One region of the Desulfitobacterium sp. genome, then DNA from elsewhere that is predicted to be linked to it. Evidence: riboswitches for the same ligand, from Rfam matches in the RefSeq annotation. Region 1 holds a riboswitch; each other region holds the start of a gene.

Region 1 (3,280 bases):
CCATTTCTACGGCGATAACTAAATGCATAGGAATCCCAAGCGGGAAACCAACAACCGCTGAGGTAAGCAGATGACCTACGGCAATCACAATGCTTCCTTCAAGACCGCCAAAGGCTAAAGCGCTAAAAAAACCGGGAGCCGAATCTAACCCTACTGTCCCGACCGGACTTGGAATTTTAATTAGGGCACCCACTGCACTCAAGGCAATAAAAACTGCCATAATTGCTATCCGCCTAATATTTTGAGCCGTTTTTTGAGGTGTTTCTTTCTTTGAATTTACACGTTCAATCATGATAATCTCCCTCTCTTTCGATATTTTCTTAAATTTGATTCCTTCACAGTATTTTAAGAATTTAAAACCTCTTGAAGCCTCCCGATTTTACGAATTGGGGCGGACCCAAGATCAGTTAATCCGATATCCTCCGGCGCTGTAAAAATAAGACAAGTTGACGGTCCTCCTGATTTGTCGATATTTAGTTCACATTGGGAGTCTTGAATGAACTTGGCACCGATCATCTTGGCAAGAACTTCGGCTTCACCACGTATTCCTTGAGATCCTACCGGGATGATGTCATAAACCTCACTATGGTGTAGTAATTTCTCGATATGATGACCTTGGGCAATTTCCGGATCATTGAGGTTAATCACCTCAGCCCCTACTTTTGGGAGCCCTAGGCAAAAAATGCCGTTTCCAAAGTTGGAGCTTCCGATACGAAGTTTTGCTTTGTCACAAAGCCCTACTGCACTGATCCCTATGCCTGTTTGCTTTGTAGGCATATTTTTTTCCGTACTAATAGCTATCGGCAATGAAGCCAGCCCCATAGCATTTAACTCTTCTCTCACCCCCTTAAGTATCGCATCGCCTGCAGGCCTTGGCTCATTAGAAATCGCAACTGTAAGCATCTGTGGAATCGCCCCGACGGCGAGCACTTCCAGCAAAGCCACCCGAGCTGTAGCCCTGCCGGCTACCTTCCAAGAGACTTTGACAGCATCAAACTCTTTCTCACCAATAGCACCACAAGAATCACACGCTGCCACAATGTATTGTTCCTCATTCAAAGAAACCACCTCGACATCCCGCCCCTGATAACCCATCCTCTTCCACTCTCCTTTTTAAAAATAAAAAGTTCATAGCCACCTCGCTTCTCCTCTCGGATAAAGCAAAATGACCATGAACTTTACCATGCTTCATGCGTCTCTGGATTACAGGCAGGTCTCCTGACTTCGAGTCATCGTCCCATCTCTGCCTTCCCAGTTACCCAGTGGCATCTCTCCATGAGACTCCTCTTTACAGTGGCGGGTCCGTCCGGGAATTGCACCCGGTTCCCTATTCTCCCTTCTTAGCGAAGGGCACCTGAAATCCTTCAATTGTTAAAACTTACTAAATCCAGTTTAACTGAAAATATAATATTGTCAAGCAATAATTCCCGAAGGGTAGCTGCTTTATCGGTCTTTTCCCAAGGCAGGTCCAGATCGGTACGGCCAAAACGGCCATGGCCGCCATCAGCAATTATTGGAGCCAAGTTCCCTCATAGTGCAGTTTTCTTTAAGATGGCAAAAATCACAATGGGTTTTACCCTTGAAGTCCGGTAAGTCGCTTCCTACTCCCATGACCATAGCGATGGATTTTTTGGGAAGCATGAGGTTGGAGTCGGTAAGGCTGATGCCAATCCGCTCCCCTTTCAGGTAATCGATAATGGACCTTACATCTTCGAGTCCTTTCCAGTAGGAATGCCCCGGCCCTAAGGAAAACGTCGTGTCAAGCTGCTTTTCCTTATAGAGCTTCTCGATTTCAGAGATCGAATGATAGGCCGCTTTGGCCATGATCGCCGATCCGGCTGCATCCAGGATAAAGGCTTCCAGGGTTTTACCTTGATGGGTATAGGACTGTACTCTTTCATCAATCTTCTCACCGATGGTCATAGCAAACAACACCACACCATCTGCCGAGCCTAACACTTTAGGTAATAGACTCCCTCTAAACGTAAGTCCGTCCTCAAGATAGAGTTCCTGCTTCCCCGCACCGATCACTTTGACTTCCTGCCAGATGGATTCGTTGTTCAATAACCAACAGGGCCAAATCATTATGAATATTTAAGTAGTTCTTAATTTCTTCATCAGGTGTCCGGGCATAGATGGCCTGACTTCGGATATGACGAAATATCCGCAAAATTTAGGGTCTTAATAAAAAGGTTCTCCTAATAAAGTTATTTAGGAAAGACAGGCATAAACAAATGAAGAGAAGAGAAGCGAATAGAATAACCGCAAACGGCCAATTCTAAACTCAACCACACTCTTAAAGTACTAATAATTGAAAACACGTGCTGAAAGGAGCATAAATATGGCTGAGAAAAATATCCTTGCTTATTTCAATACTGTAGAGCAAGCTCAAATGATTGCCGACCGTATTAAAAATATGGGCATTGAGGATGTCCAAATCGATCGCATAGATAAATACCCTGGAGGATCTGCCGATAACCTCATGAACCCTGTCTCCGGTCAAATCGGCAGTTTAGCTGATTTGACACTTGGCGATATTGGCGGGGATGTTGGCCCCTTAAATGCTGCCGACACCTCTGCCAGTGGCATGAGTGATGGGGGCGGAACGGCGGCAACAGGCCGCGATATTTTGCTTGCGGCCATTGTCGATGAATCACAATTTGAGCAATTGCGACAAGAGATTCGTGAACAAGGCGGTCTTATTTAGGCGATATCAATCGAAAAGGGAGTACCGTCACTACTTTTAAAGCAGAAGCGGTCTCCCTTTTAATGTTGATTTGATGGTTCCTTTATATTCCGGCTTGTTCCCGCAGAGTGGCAGCCTTGTCGGTTCTTTCCCAAGGCAGATCCAAATCTGTACGGCCAAAATGTCCATAAGCAGCGGTCTGATGATAGATGGGTCTACGTAGATCCAAGGCATTGATAATCCCCGCCGGACGCAGGTCAAAATTCTTTTTGACCAGTTCGACGATTTTCTCCTCGGCAACCTTCGCAGTTCCAAAGGTCTCCACAGATATAGATACAGGATGTGCTACGCCAATAGCATAGGCAAGTTGAATTTCGCAACGATCGGCCAAGCCCGCAGCTACCACATTTTTAGCTACATACCGAGCGGCATAGGCAGCAGAACGGTCTACTTTTGTGGGATCCTTACCCGAGAAAGCACCGCCCCCATGACGAGCCATACCGCCATAGGTATCCACGATAATTTTACGCCCGGTTAAGCCGGCATCTCCTTGGGGACCACCAATCACAAAACGCCCGGTGGGATTAATGAAAT
Region 2 (3,280 bases), on a different contig from region 1:
GGTTCCGCTCTGGCCTTCAATTGGCACATGAATCGCCTTTTTGCGGCGATCTTCATAGTCTCCATCAACACCGGTGCTTACATGGCGGAAATTGTTAGAGGGGGCATCGCCTCTATAGATAAAGGACAGTTCGAAGCTGCCCACGCCGTAGGTATGAATCACCTCCAAACTATGGTAAACGTAGTACTGCCCCAAGTAATTCGCAATATATTGCCCGCCACCGGCAATGAATTCGTAATCAACATTAAAGACACCTCGGTGCTCAATGTAATTTCTGTAAATGAACTGTATTTTCAAAGCAAATCCATTGTGGGGCACAATTATAGATATTTTGAAACATTTTTTGTCGCCAGCATTATTTATTTTGTTATGACTTATACTGTGACGCGGATTCTTCGTTATATCGAAAAGAGACTAGACGGACCGGAGAGTTACGATATTATTGACAATTCAATGCCGGGGGAAGGCCTCAAAGATGCTCTATTTAAGACAGCATAGGCATTTAATTCGGCGAGGAGGTGGACACGAATATGGATAAAGCAATTGACATTCGACATTTAAGCAAATCCTTTGGCACTAACGAAGTCTTGAAGGATATCAATTTCTCGGTAAATAAAGGAGAAGTAGTTTGCATCATAGGTTCCTCGGGATCCGGAAAATCTACTCTCCTTCGATGCGTGAATCTTTTAGAAAAACCCAGCGGCGGTCAAATCGTTTATGACGGCAAAAATATATTAGATGATAAGCACGATATCTATGCCTATCGAAGGAAACTCGGCATGGTCTTCCAGCAATTTAATTTATTCAACAACCACGATGTTTTAAACAACTGTGTGGTGGGCCAAACCAAGGTTTTAAGGCGTTCAAGAGAAGAAGCGGTAAAAGTCGCGATGAAATACTTACAAGTGGTGGGAATGGATCAATATGTCCACGCCAAACCAAAGCAATTATCCGGCGGACAAAAACAAAGAATGGCCATCGCCAGGGCGCTCTCCATGGAACCAGATGTGATGTTGTTTGACGAACCCACCTCATCTCTCGATCCCGAGATGGTGGGGGAGGTGCTCATAGTCATGAGACAACTTGCCGAAACCGGCCTTACTATGTTAATAGTGACCCACGAAATGGGATTTGCTAAGGAGGTATCTGATCGCGTGGTCTTTATGGATAATGGAGTTATCGCAGAAGAAGGAAGTCCGGAGCAAATCTTTAACAATCCCAAGCAAAAACGCACTAAAGAATTCCTAAAGCGCATCTAAAGGCGCCAGGCATATTGATATTCATTGAAATGTGGAAGGAAGATTTGGATAAATCAACATCATGGTAAGATAAACTAAGTTTTTGCCAACCCAGATCCTTTGACTTTAAACACACTTTAGTATATAATTTTTACAAAAGAATACTCCGTTTCAGGTGCCCATGGAAATGGGAGAATAGGGAATTTGGGTGAAAGTCCCAAACGGGCCCGCCACTGTAATGGTTAGTTTTATGCTACTCGAGCCACTCTAGATTGGGGGAAGGCAGCATAAGGATGATGAACCTAAGTCAGGAGACCTGCCTGGAATAGATATATCGTCTTCGCGCGACAAAAGGCGAGTATTACATGGGGATGATGGAAAGTCCACACTGTTATTTGGTGTGGGCTTTTTTGTTTGCTAATTTCTTTTAAGGGAGGAGATCTTTTGAAAGCAGCAGTTTTACACGGCAGGGAATCATTGGCAATCCAAGAAGTCGAAACCCCCAACTGCGACGTTGGCGAGGTGTTAATTCGGGTAAAATCCTGCGGTATCTGCAAAACCGATGTGAAATGCTATATGAAGGGGCAATACGATCTTCAACTGCCTCGTATCCTGGGTCATGAGATAACGGGGGTCATTGAGGCGGTGGGGGAGGGGGTGGAGGATTTTAAGAAGGGGGATCGGGTCCAGGTATTCCCCGGCATCCCCTGTGGGGAATGCGAGTTTTGCAAACAGGGCATGGACAATTTGTGTGATGACATAAAAATCATGGGCTTTAACTATGATGGAGGTTTTGCCGAATACGTATTAGTTCCGCGTCAAGGGGTGGAAAATGGCATTCTAAACCCGATTCCGGAGGGCATCACCTTTGAGGAGGCTTCCATGGCGGAACCCTTGGGTTGCAGCGTCAACATGCAGGAAAAGCTTGAGGTGGGTCCCGGAAACTCCGTGATCATCTTTGGTGCCGGCCGATTGGGAATATTAAACGGTAAACTGGCAAAATCCCGCGGGGCTGCCAATGTAATCTTGGTGGAGACCAATGATAACCGACTGTCCATGGCCAGGACCTACGAATTTGATTACCTTCTAAATCCCACCCGGCAAGAGGTGCAACAGGAGATTATGAGGATCACCGGCGGACGAGGTGCAGATGTGGTCATTCCCTGCTGCCCGGGATACGATGCCATGGATCTTTCCCTCCGCGTCTTGGCTAAAAAAGGCCGTTTAGGTTTTTTCAGCGGCTTGGTGGCAGAGGAAGGCGATGGGCCTTTGCCCTTAAACTTAATCCATTATAAGGAAATCACTGTCCTTGGCTCCTATGGCTGTACCCTAGGCAGCACCAAAGAAGCCATGAGATTAATTTCCGATGGGAGTATCAAAGTTAAAGATATGATTACCCATAGAATTGTCCTCGAAGAGGTGGAAGAAGCCTTGAAAATGGTCAGAGATCTCAAGGGGCTTTCTATTTGTTTAAACTACTGATCAAAAAAATATTATCAGGGAGGAATTATCATGACCGATTCAAAATCCTTTGCGACAGGCTTGACAAAGCTCATCAACAAACAGGATCTTTCAAGAGAAGAAGCTACGGAAATGTTTAAGAGGGTATTAAATAATGAGGAGACAGATATGCACCAGGGAGCTTTTTTAGCTGCCCTGGCGGCCAAAGGCGAGACCACGGAAGAAATTGCCGCGGCTTGGGAAGCTATTTATGAACTCGACACTGTCAAAGTTACTCCCCGGACAGCTTCGCCCTTGGTGGAAAACTGTGGAACGGGGATGGACAGTGTAAAGACCTTCAACATAAGCACAGGGGCCTCGGTGATTGCCGCCGCGGCAGGGGTTAACATGGCAAAGCACGGGGCCAGGGCCATTACTTCCAAATGCGGCACCATAGATGTTTTAGAAGAATTGGGGGTAGATGTAGAATGTGACCCAGAAGTCGTCCACCGGAGCATCGAAAATGCAGGTATCGGCATCTTCAACGGCATGAGCCCCAAGGTCCATCCTAGGGCCCTAGGAAGAATCTTGTCCCAAATTTC
Region 3 (3,280 bases), on a different contig from region 1:
AAAGAGAAACCAGCCCAGGATCACTTCCATAACCAGGGCCAAGAGTATTGCTTGCCAAAAATCCTGCCCCAAATCTATGATGATCAGATTAGGGAGCCCGAAGGATACAGACATTATCATAAAATAGGTTAAAAAAACTTGTTGGTTAGACACTCGATATTTCAATGATTTCACACTTTCATTTCCAGGTTAATATTAGGATGAACACTCAGCCTAATCCTATACATCCTTTTCCGGACAATTAACCCCTTTACCCTTCTCCCTGCCCTGAAAAAGTCAGGCATGTGTGAAATAAAAATAGCCGGCCATTCAGCCGGCTATGAAAGCAGCGTTGAGGAAAAAATTCAACGTTGAGGGTCTGCAAAGGTTGTGCCTTGCTTGGCAAGCATATAATCCACGAATTGACGAGCTGTTCGACCGGAACGGGCATTATGATTCATGACCCACCGCAAAGCCTGCTGTCTTAAATAATCTCCGGGGACTTGAAGCCCTTCTTGGCTAGCTAACTCTTCCACTATCTTAAGATATCCCTCCTGGTCCGGGGAGGGGAAGGTTACCGTAATGCCAAATCGGTCAGAGAGGGATAATTTTTCTTCCATATTATCACGGCGATGGACCTCATCCCCTTGCCGCTCGGCAAAGGTCTCCCGCACAAGGTTACGCCGATTAGAGGTGGCATAAATCAAAACGTTTTTGGGCTTGCCTTCAAGGCCGCCTTCCAGCAAAGTTTTCAAGTTCTTATAATCTGCTTCGGTATCTTCAAAGGATAGATCATCGATGAAGATGATGAATTTCAGGGGCTGTTTTGCAAGGAGGGCAATGATTTTGGGATAATCCTGCAAGTCGGTTTTTGCTAATTCCACAAGGCGCAGCCCCTGCTCACAGTATTCATGGAGCAGAGCCTTCACCAAAGAAGATTTGCCTGTTCCCCGGTTACCGTAGAGTATTATATTATTGGCCGAATAACCCCTAATGAAGAATTCCGTATTCTCGAGAACAATCCCCTGCTCACGCTCTTGGTTGATCAATTGGCTTTTGCGCATGGGATCGGCGGTAACGGCTTCTAACTTGCCGGTATTGCTTCGCCATTTTAGTGCCATGCTTTGGCTGAATAATCCGGTACCCATCTCCTGATAGTATGTGAGAAGCGCATTTACCATGTCCTCGGCAGTCCCTTGCCTTAGTACTTCTTTGAGTCGGCCTTGGGTAGCCATTAGATAATTTTGAGCAAAATTATTATCATGACTGAAACACTCCCTGCCAACACTTAGCCAATTAGGCCAGCTTGCCGGAGCAAAAGGCGCCTCCTGCCATAACTCCTTGTGCTCTTTCATTTCCCCGGCTAACCGCTGATTAATTACTTCTTTAATCTCTTCACTTGTCATCCGGGTAAGCTCACGGCAGCAAAGGAGATCACGTCCGGCTAATTCACGCAGGTGGCTGGATAATCCGCTTTTCCCGCCTTGGGCAACTTGTCTGCTGAACTCATTTTTATCCTGAATGATCCGCTCCCAAAGGTACTCCGGCCACTGAACTTCGGTAGCTAAGGAAGTGAAACGGTGATACTCCTTATAGACTTCCCTGAAATCTAATTCTTGGGATCCCGCCTGCTCTAAAAGTGACTTAAAAGCAGCTACTATCGGATCCTCTTTTATTCCATGAAAAATAACCATGCCGTCAATAAGCAAGGACAACCGATTCATTATATTTTTACTCACCGGTAATGCACATCCTTAACAATTATAATTTTAATGGTTGTGTTCTAGTACAACGTATATTTTATATCATAATTCCTTCAAAACATGAAGTAAAGAGCAAATGGCAAATCAATTTTTCCTTCGCTTTTGACCCAAGACCCTTGACAAAAACTTGTCTTTTGGTATTCTATAAATAACTTAATATTCTAACATTCTTCGGTGCCCCATCTGGGGAGAATAGGAAAACCGGTGTAATTCCGGTGCGGACCCACCACTGTGAAAGATGAGCCTAGACCATAACCACCGGCACTTGCCGGGAAGGGGTTGTAGGTGCTTGAGTCTGAGCCAGGAGACCTGCCAAGAATGCATAAATTCTTTCCAGGGGTGATTGGAAAGGGTGTTGGCGATGAAGGCAAAGTCCCGACCACTTATAAGTGGCGGGACTTTATTTTTTTACTAAAAAGGAGAGGATTAAAGATGACTAAACAAGAATTAAATCAAGAAAAACTATCTCCAGAGAAGTTCTGCGAACGCCAGGACCTTTCCACCGCTAGCTTAGAAGAGTGCGAGGCCGTTTTGAACCAGCTCGTCCAAGGAATTCAGGATTTAGACGAAAAATCAATGGAAGCTGTGCAAGTACGTCTTGACTCCTTAACAAAACCCCAGGGCAGCCTAGGAGTTTTGGAGGAAATCGCCAAACAACTAGGTGGCATTCAAGGTGATCCTTGGCCGAAAATCGATAAGAAAGCCGTACTCGTCATGGCCGGGGATCATGGTGTCGTAGCTGAAGGAGTCAGCGCTTTCCCCCAAGAAGTCACTCCCCAAATGTTTTATAATTTCTTGGGCGGTGGAGCGGGTATCAATGTTCTTTCCCGCCATGCTAATGCAGAAGTGATCTGCACTGATGTGGGTATCGCCTTCCCCTTAGATCCTCCCGAGCTTATGCGTAACCGTGTAATGAATGGAACCCGTAATATGGCCCAAGGACCCGCCATGAGCCGTAAGGAAGCCCTTCTTTCCTTATTAACCGGGGCAAAAATTGCCCAACAAGCTATAAATTCCGGTGTCCAAGTCTTAGCTACTGGCGAAGTAGGTATTGGCAATACTACTCCTAGCGCAGCCATTATCTCCCTTTTTACCGGATTACCGGCCGCAGCAGTTACCGGCAGAGGAACGGGCCTCGATGATGCCGGTTTAATTCGCAAACAAGAAGTTATCACCCGTGCTATCGAAATCAATCGGCCGGATCCTGAGGATGGAATCGATGTCCTTAGCAAAATCGGTGGTTTGGAAATCGGTGCCCTGGCCGGTGCTATCCTGGCCGCAGCCTACTCCCGTGTACCCATCATTTTGGATGGGGTAATCTCCACAGCGGCAGCCCTTATCGCCGCCAAAATATGTCCCACGGCCCGCTTCTATCTCATCCCATCTCATTCCTCTGTGGAGATTGGTCATGTTGCCGCCTTGAAGCACCTAGAACTTAAACCGGTTATGCACCTGGACTTCAGGTTGGGTGAAGGGACCGGTGCCGCAATTGCCTTCCACCTGCTGGATGCCTCCATCCACATCCTTAAGGAAATGGC
Region 4 (3,280 bases), on a different contig from region 1:
TTAATCCGCGCTTGGGTATTGTAGGGGGAATCTCTATTTTGGGAACCACCGGGATCGTCCGTCCAATGTCCGAGGAGGCGTTTAAGAAGTCCATTCTGCCGGAACTGGACCAAGCCGTTGCTTACGGCCATAAGGCCATTATTTTAACCCCGGGGAATTACGGATTTAGAGCCGCTACAGGACAGCTCAAGGTACCTCAGGAAGCAATTATTCAAATGAGCAATTTTGTCGGTTTTCTATTGGAAGAAGCCGCTTATCGGAAACTAGAGAAGGTAGTTCTCTTTGGACATGTTGGAAAACTGATTAAGGTAGCGGGGGGGATATTCCATACCCATACCCATGTAGCGGATGCACGAATGGAAATTTTAGTGGCTCATGCAGCTCTTGCCGGGGTTCCCCGTGAGCTTTTAGGCAAGTTGGCGGAATTCCCTACTGTGGAAGGCGCCGCTGAAGCAATCCTTAACCAAGGTTGGGGAAATTTGTTATTTGAATTAGCCGGTCGGGCCAGCATCAGGGCAAGGGATCATGTGCATGGAGAACTTCAAGTGGGGAGTGTTTTTACCCTTCTTGATGGTAAAATCATCGCCTGGGACAAACAGGCAGAAGAAATTGCCAAGGAATTTTGGGATTGGCCACAATTGCAGCAGGAATCTTACTAAAAACGGAGAATAGATAATACTACTGAATATTTTAGAAATATTCATAAAATAACTAAAGTTGTTTTTCATTTGGTATTTTTAATTGAATATAATTCAAGGTTCCTCATTTTGAGGATGTAAAGGGAAGTCGGTGCAAATCCGGCGCGGTCCCGCCACTGTAAACCACGAGTGCCTCTCAATTGCCCACTGGTAGTTACCGGGAAGGGGAGAGGGATGTAGACTGGAAGCCAGGAGACCTGCCTTGAGTGCGTTAATTAACACCTACGAGCGATGGGTGTAGTAATTATTAGGGTACTTACCAATACTGAAACAATAGAGCCGCTCACGGCTCTTTTTTTATTAAGGTAGGTGGTCAGATGATTAGCATACTGGGAATTGGTCCCGGGACTTCCGGATGGGTTCCTCCGGCTGTGATGGAGATGGTGAATCAATGTAATGTTTTAATAGGTGGGCCTCGTGCTCTAAAGCTATTTCCTGATTTTGCGGGAGACACCTTTCTTATCAATGGGAAGTTGAAGGAAACCCTGGAAGTATTGGCGGGCGTTTTAAGTCAAGGGAAAAAGGTCGGGGTACTGGTGTCGGGGGATCCTGGGTTTTACAGCTTGCTGCCGCTGCTAAAAAGAGAATTTCCGCAGGAAGATATCAGAGTCTTACCGGGGATCAGCTCTGTACAATTTGCCTTTGCCAGGGCAGGAATCCCTTGGCAGGATGCGGAGTTGCTTAGCGTCCACGGCCGCCCCCTTCGGGCCTTGCCCTTGAATCTGGATAAGCCTTTGGGAGTTCTCACCGGAGGGGACCATACCCCGCAAAAGATCGCCGGGTATTACCAAGTCTATGGATTTAATCCGCGGATTTCTTTGGGTAATGCTTTAGCCTATCCCGATGAAAAATGGTTGGAACTTGATGCCAAGGAATTAAAGGACCTTAAGGATGACTTTGCGAACGCTGTGCTGATCATCCATCCCGGTGAAGAAAAGCCGGAAGAAATATTCCCTTTGCCCTCGGGTTCCGAAGGCTTTAGCTTTGGAATCAGGGATGAGGAATTTATCCGCGGCAAGGTTCCCATGACCAAAAGTGAAGTGCGGGTTCAGGTTCTGGCCAAGGCTAAAATTGGCCCCGGTGATCGAGTCCTCGATGTGGGAGCTGGGACAGGAAGTTTAAGCATCGAATCAGCCCTTTTGGCCCGGCGAGGTTGTGTCTATGCAGTAGAGGAAAACCTGGAAGCCCAGGAACTGATTCTCCAAAATCGGGAAAAATTCCGGACCTGGAATCTGCAGTTGGTTCGCGGAACAGCCCCTGAAGCTTTAACCGGCATCCCGCCAATGGGTGTTTGCCTAATCGGTGGCAGTCATGGTCAAATATGGGAGATTCTGCGCCAAGCCCCACTGGTGCCTGGAGGCAGGGTAGTGATTACCGCAGTTACTTTAGAAACTTTAGCTCGCGGCATGGAAGCTTTGCAGAATTTGAAATATCAAGATATCGAGGTAGTTTCAATTCAAGCGGTGCGTTGGCAAGGAATTAAAGATATCCATCTTGCCCAGGCCCAGAATCCGGTATTTATACTTTCGGCGCAAAAAAGTCAAGAATAAGAACAACAACGGTGTTCCTGCAACAACGATAAAGGAGGTATATAGTGAAGAGTAAGTTTTATGGAGTGGGTGTAGGGCCGGGAGATCCTAAGCTCATCACCTTGCGCGCAGTAGAGGTCCTTCAACATATTCAGGTGTTGGCTATACCTAAATCCAAGCTGGAACGGGAGAGCATAGCCTGGGAAATCGCCAAAAGCCATTGCCCCGCAGGGGTAAATATTTTAGAGCTGGAAATGCCCATGACCTCAGATGAGGAAGTGCTGCAGGCAGCCTGGCAAAAGGCTGCGGATAAGATTATGGAGAAACTCGAAGCAGGACTCTCAGTGGCCTTTATAACCCTTGGGGACCCTTGCTTATACAGTACATATAGTTATTTGCTTTCTATACTTAACAGACAGCTGGAACCTGACCGGATCGAGACAATTCCGGGGATAACGGCCATGACAGCTGCCGCGGCCCGGGTAAATTGGCCTCTAGCCACCGGGGATGAACCCTTAGTGGTTTTGCCGGGAATTGAAGGGTTAGAGAATTACGAACAATACCCCAATCTTGTTCTTATGAAGGTATCCCGCAATCTGCCGGAGGTGTTGAACCATATCCGCAAGACCGGCTCACAAGCAGTTTTGGTCACTCGGGTAGGGCAGGCGGGAGAGGAAATTCGCTCCTTGGACACTGTTGATGATATGGAGAAAGTGGATTATTTGAGCTTAGTTCTATGCAAGAAGGAAAAAGATAAAAGCAAAAAGGAGGGTAAACCTTGACGGAAATAAATAAGATGGATTCTGCCCAAGTTCTTTTTATAGGAGCAGGTCCCGGGGACCCCGATTTAATCACGTTAAAAGGAAAAAAGGCTTTGGAAAAGGCTCAGCGAGTCATTTATGCCGGCTCATTAGTTAATCCGGAGATTCTTCAGCATTGTCAACCGGGGATTGCCCTCTATGATAGTGCCGGACTAACTTTGGAGGAGACTATCAAACTTATGGTGGAAGGGGTTAAAAAGGGGGAAAAGGTCGTTCGTCTACATACCGGTGA

What was found. Region 1 has a riboswitch for cobalamin ahead of AC1U9U_RS09850 (AIR synthase related protein). Riboswitches for the same ligand answer to the same signal wherever they lie in the genome.
Region 2: it holds a riboswitch for cobalamin, as region 1 does, so the genes downstream of both, AC1U9U_RS12350 (zinc-dependent dehydrogenase) here and AC1U9U_RS09850 (AIR synthase related protein) in region 1, are expected to answer to the same signal.
Region 3: it holds a riboswitch for cobalamin, as region 1 does, so the genes downstream of both, cobT (nicotinate-nucleotide--dimethylbenzimidazole phosphoribosyltransferase) here and AC1U9U_RS09850 (AIR synthase related protein) in region 1, are expected to answer to the same signal.
Region 4: it holds a riboswitch for cobalamin, as region 1 does, so the genes downstream of both, cbiE (precorrin-6y C5,15-methyltransferase (decarboxylating) subunit CbiE) here and AC1U9U_RS09850 (AIR synthase related protein) in region 1, are expected to answer to the same signal.

The regions. Positions count from the first base shown of each region.
Region 1 covers NZ_CEVWNY010000057.1:2,114-5,393, reverse strand. The annotation lists gene AC1U9U_RS09855 (ECF transporter S component) at 1-292, opposite strand, end outside; gene AC1U9U_RS09850 (AIR synthase related protein) at 346-1,095, opposite strand; cobalamin riboswitch at 1,192-1,373, opposite strand; gene AC1U9U_RS09845 (hypothetical protein) at 1,365-1,523, opposite strand; gene AC1U9U_RS09840 (Vitamin B12 dependent methionine synthase activation subunit) at 1,504-2,085, opposite strand; gene AC1U9U_RS09835 (hypothetical protein) at 2,342-2,707, shown strand; gene metK (methionine adenosyltransferase) at 2,790-3,280, opposite strand, start outside.
Region 2 covers NZ_CEVWNY010000091.1:8,211-11,490, forward strand. The annotation lists gene AC1U9U_RS12340 (amino acid ABC transporter permease) at 1-498, shown strand, start outside; gene AC1U9U_RS12345 (amino acid ABC transporter ATP-binding protein) at 531-1,259, shown strand; cobalamin riboswitch at 1,395-1,576, shown strand; gene AC1U9U_RS12350 (zinc-dependent dehydrogenase) at 1,683-2,720, shown strand; gene trpD (anthranilate phosphoribosyltransferase) at 2,751-3,280, shown strand, end outside.
Region 3 covers NZ_CEVWNY010000054.1:14,857-18,136, forward strand. The annotation lists gene AC1U9U_RS09625 (GerAB/ArcD/ProY family transporter) at 1-153, opposite strand, end outside; gene AC1U9U_RS09630 (ATP-binding protein) at 345-1,718, opposite strand; cobalamin riboswitch at 1,897-2,073, shown strand; gene cobT (nicotinate-nucleotide--dimethylbenzimidazole phosphoribosyltransferase) at 2,175-3,280, shown strand, end outside.
Region 4 covers NZ_CEVWNY010000003.1:44,897-48,176, forward strand. The annotation lists gene cbiD (cobalt-precorrin-5B (C(1))-methyltransferase CbiD) at 1-659, shown strand, start outside; cobalamin riboswitch at 739-917, shown strand; gene cbiE (precorrin-6y C5,15-methyltransferase (decarboxylating) subunit CbiE) at 1,016-2,248, shown strand; gene cobI (precorrin-2 C(20)-methyltransferase) at 2,293-3,009, shown strand; gene cobM (precorrin-4 C(11)-methyltransferase) at 3,024-3,280, shown strand, end outside.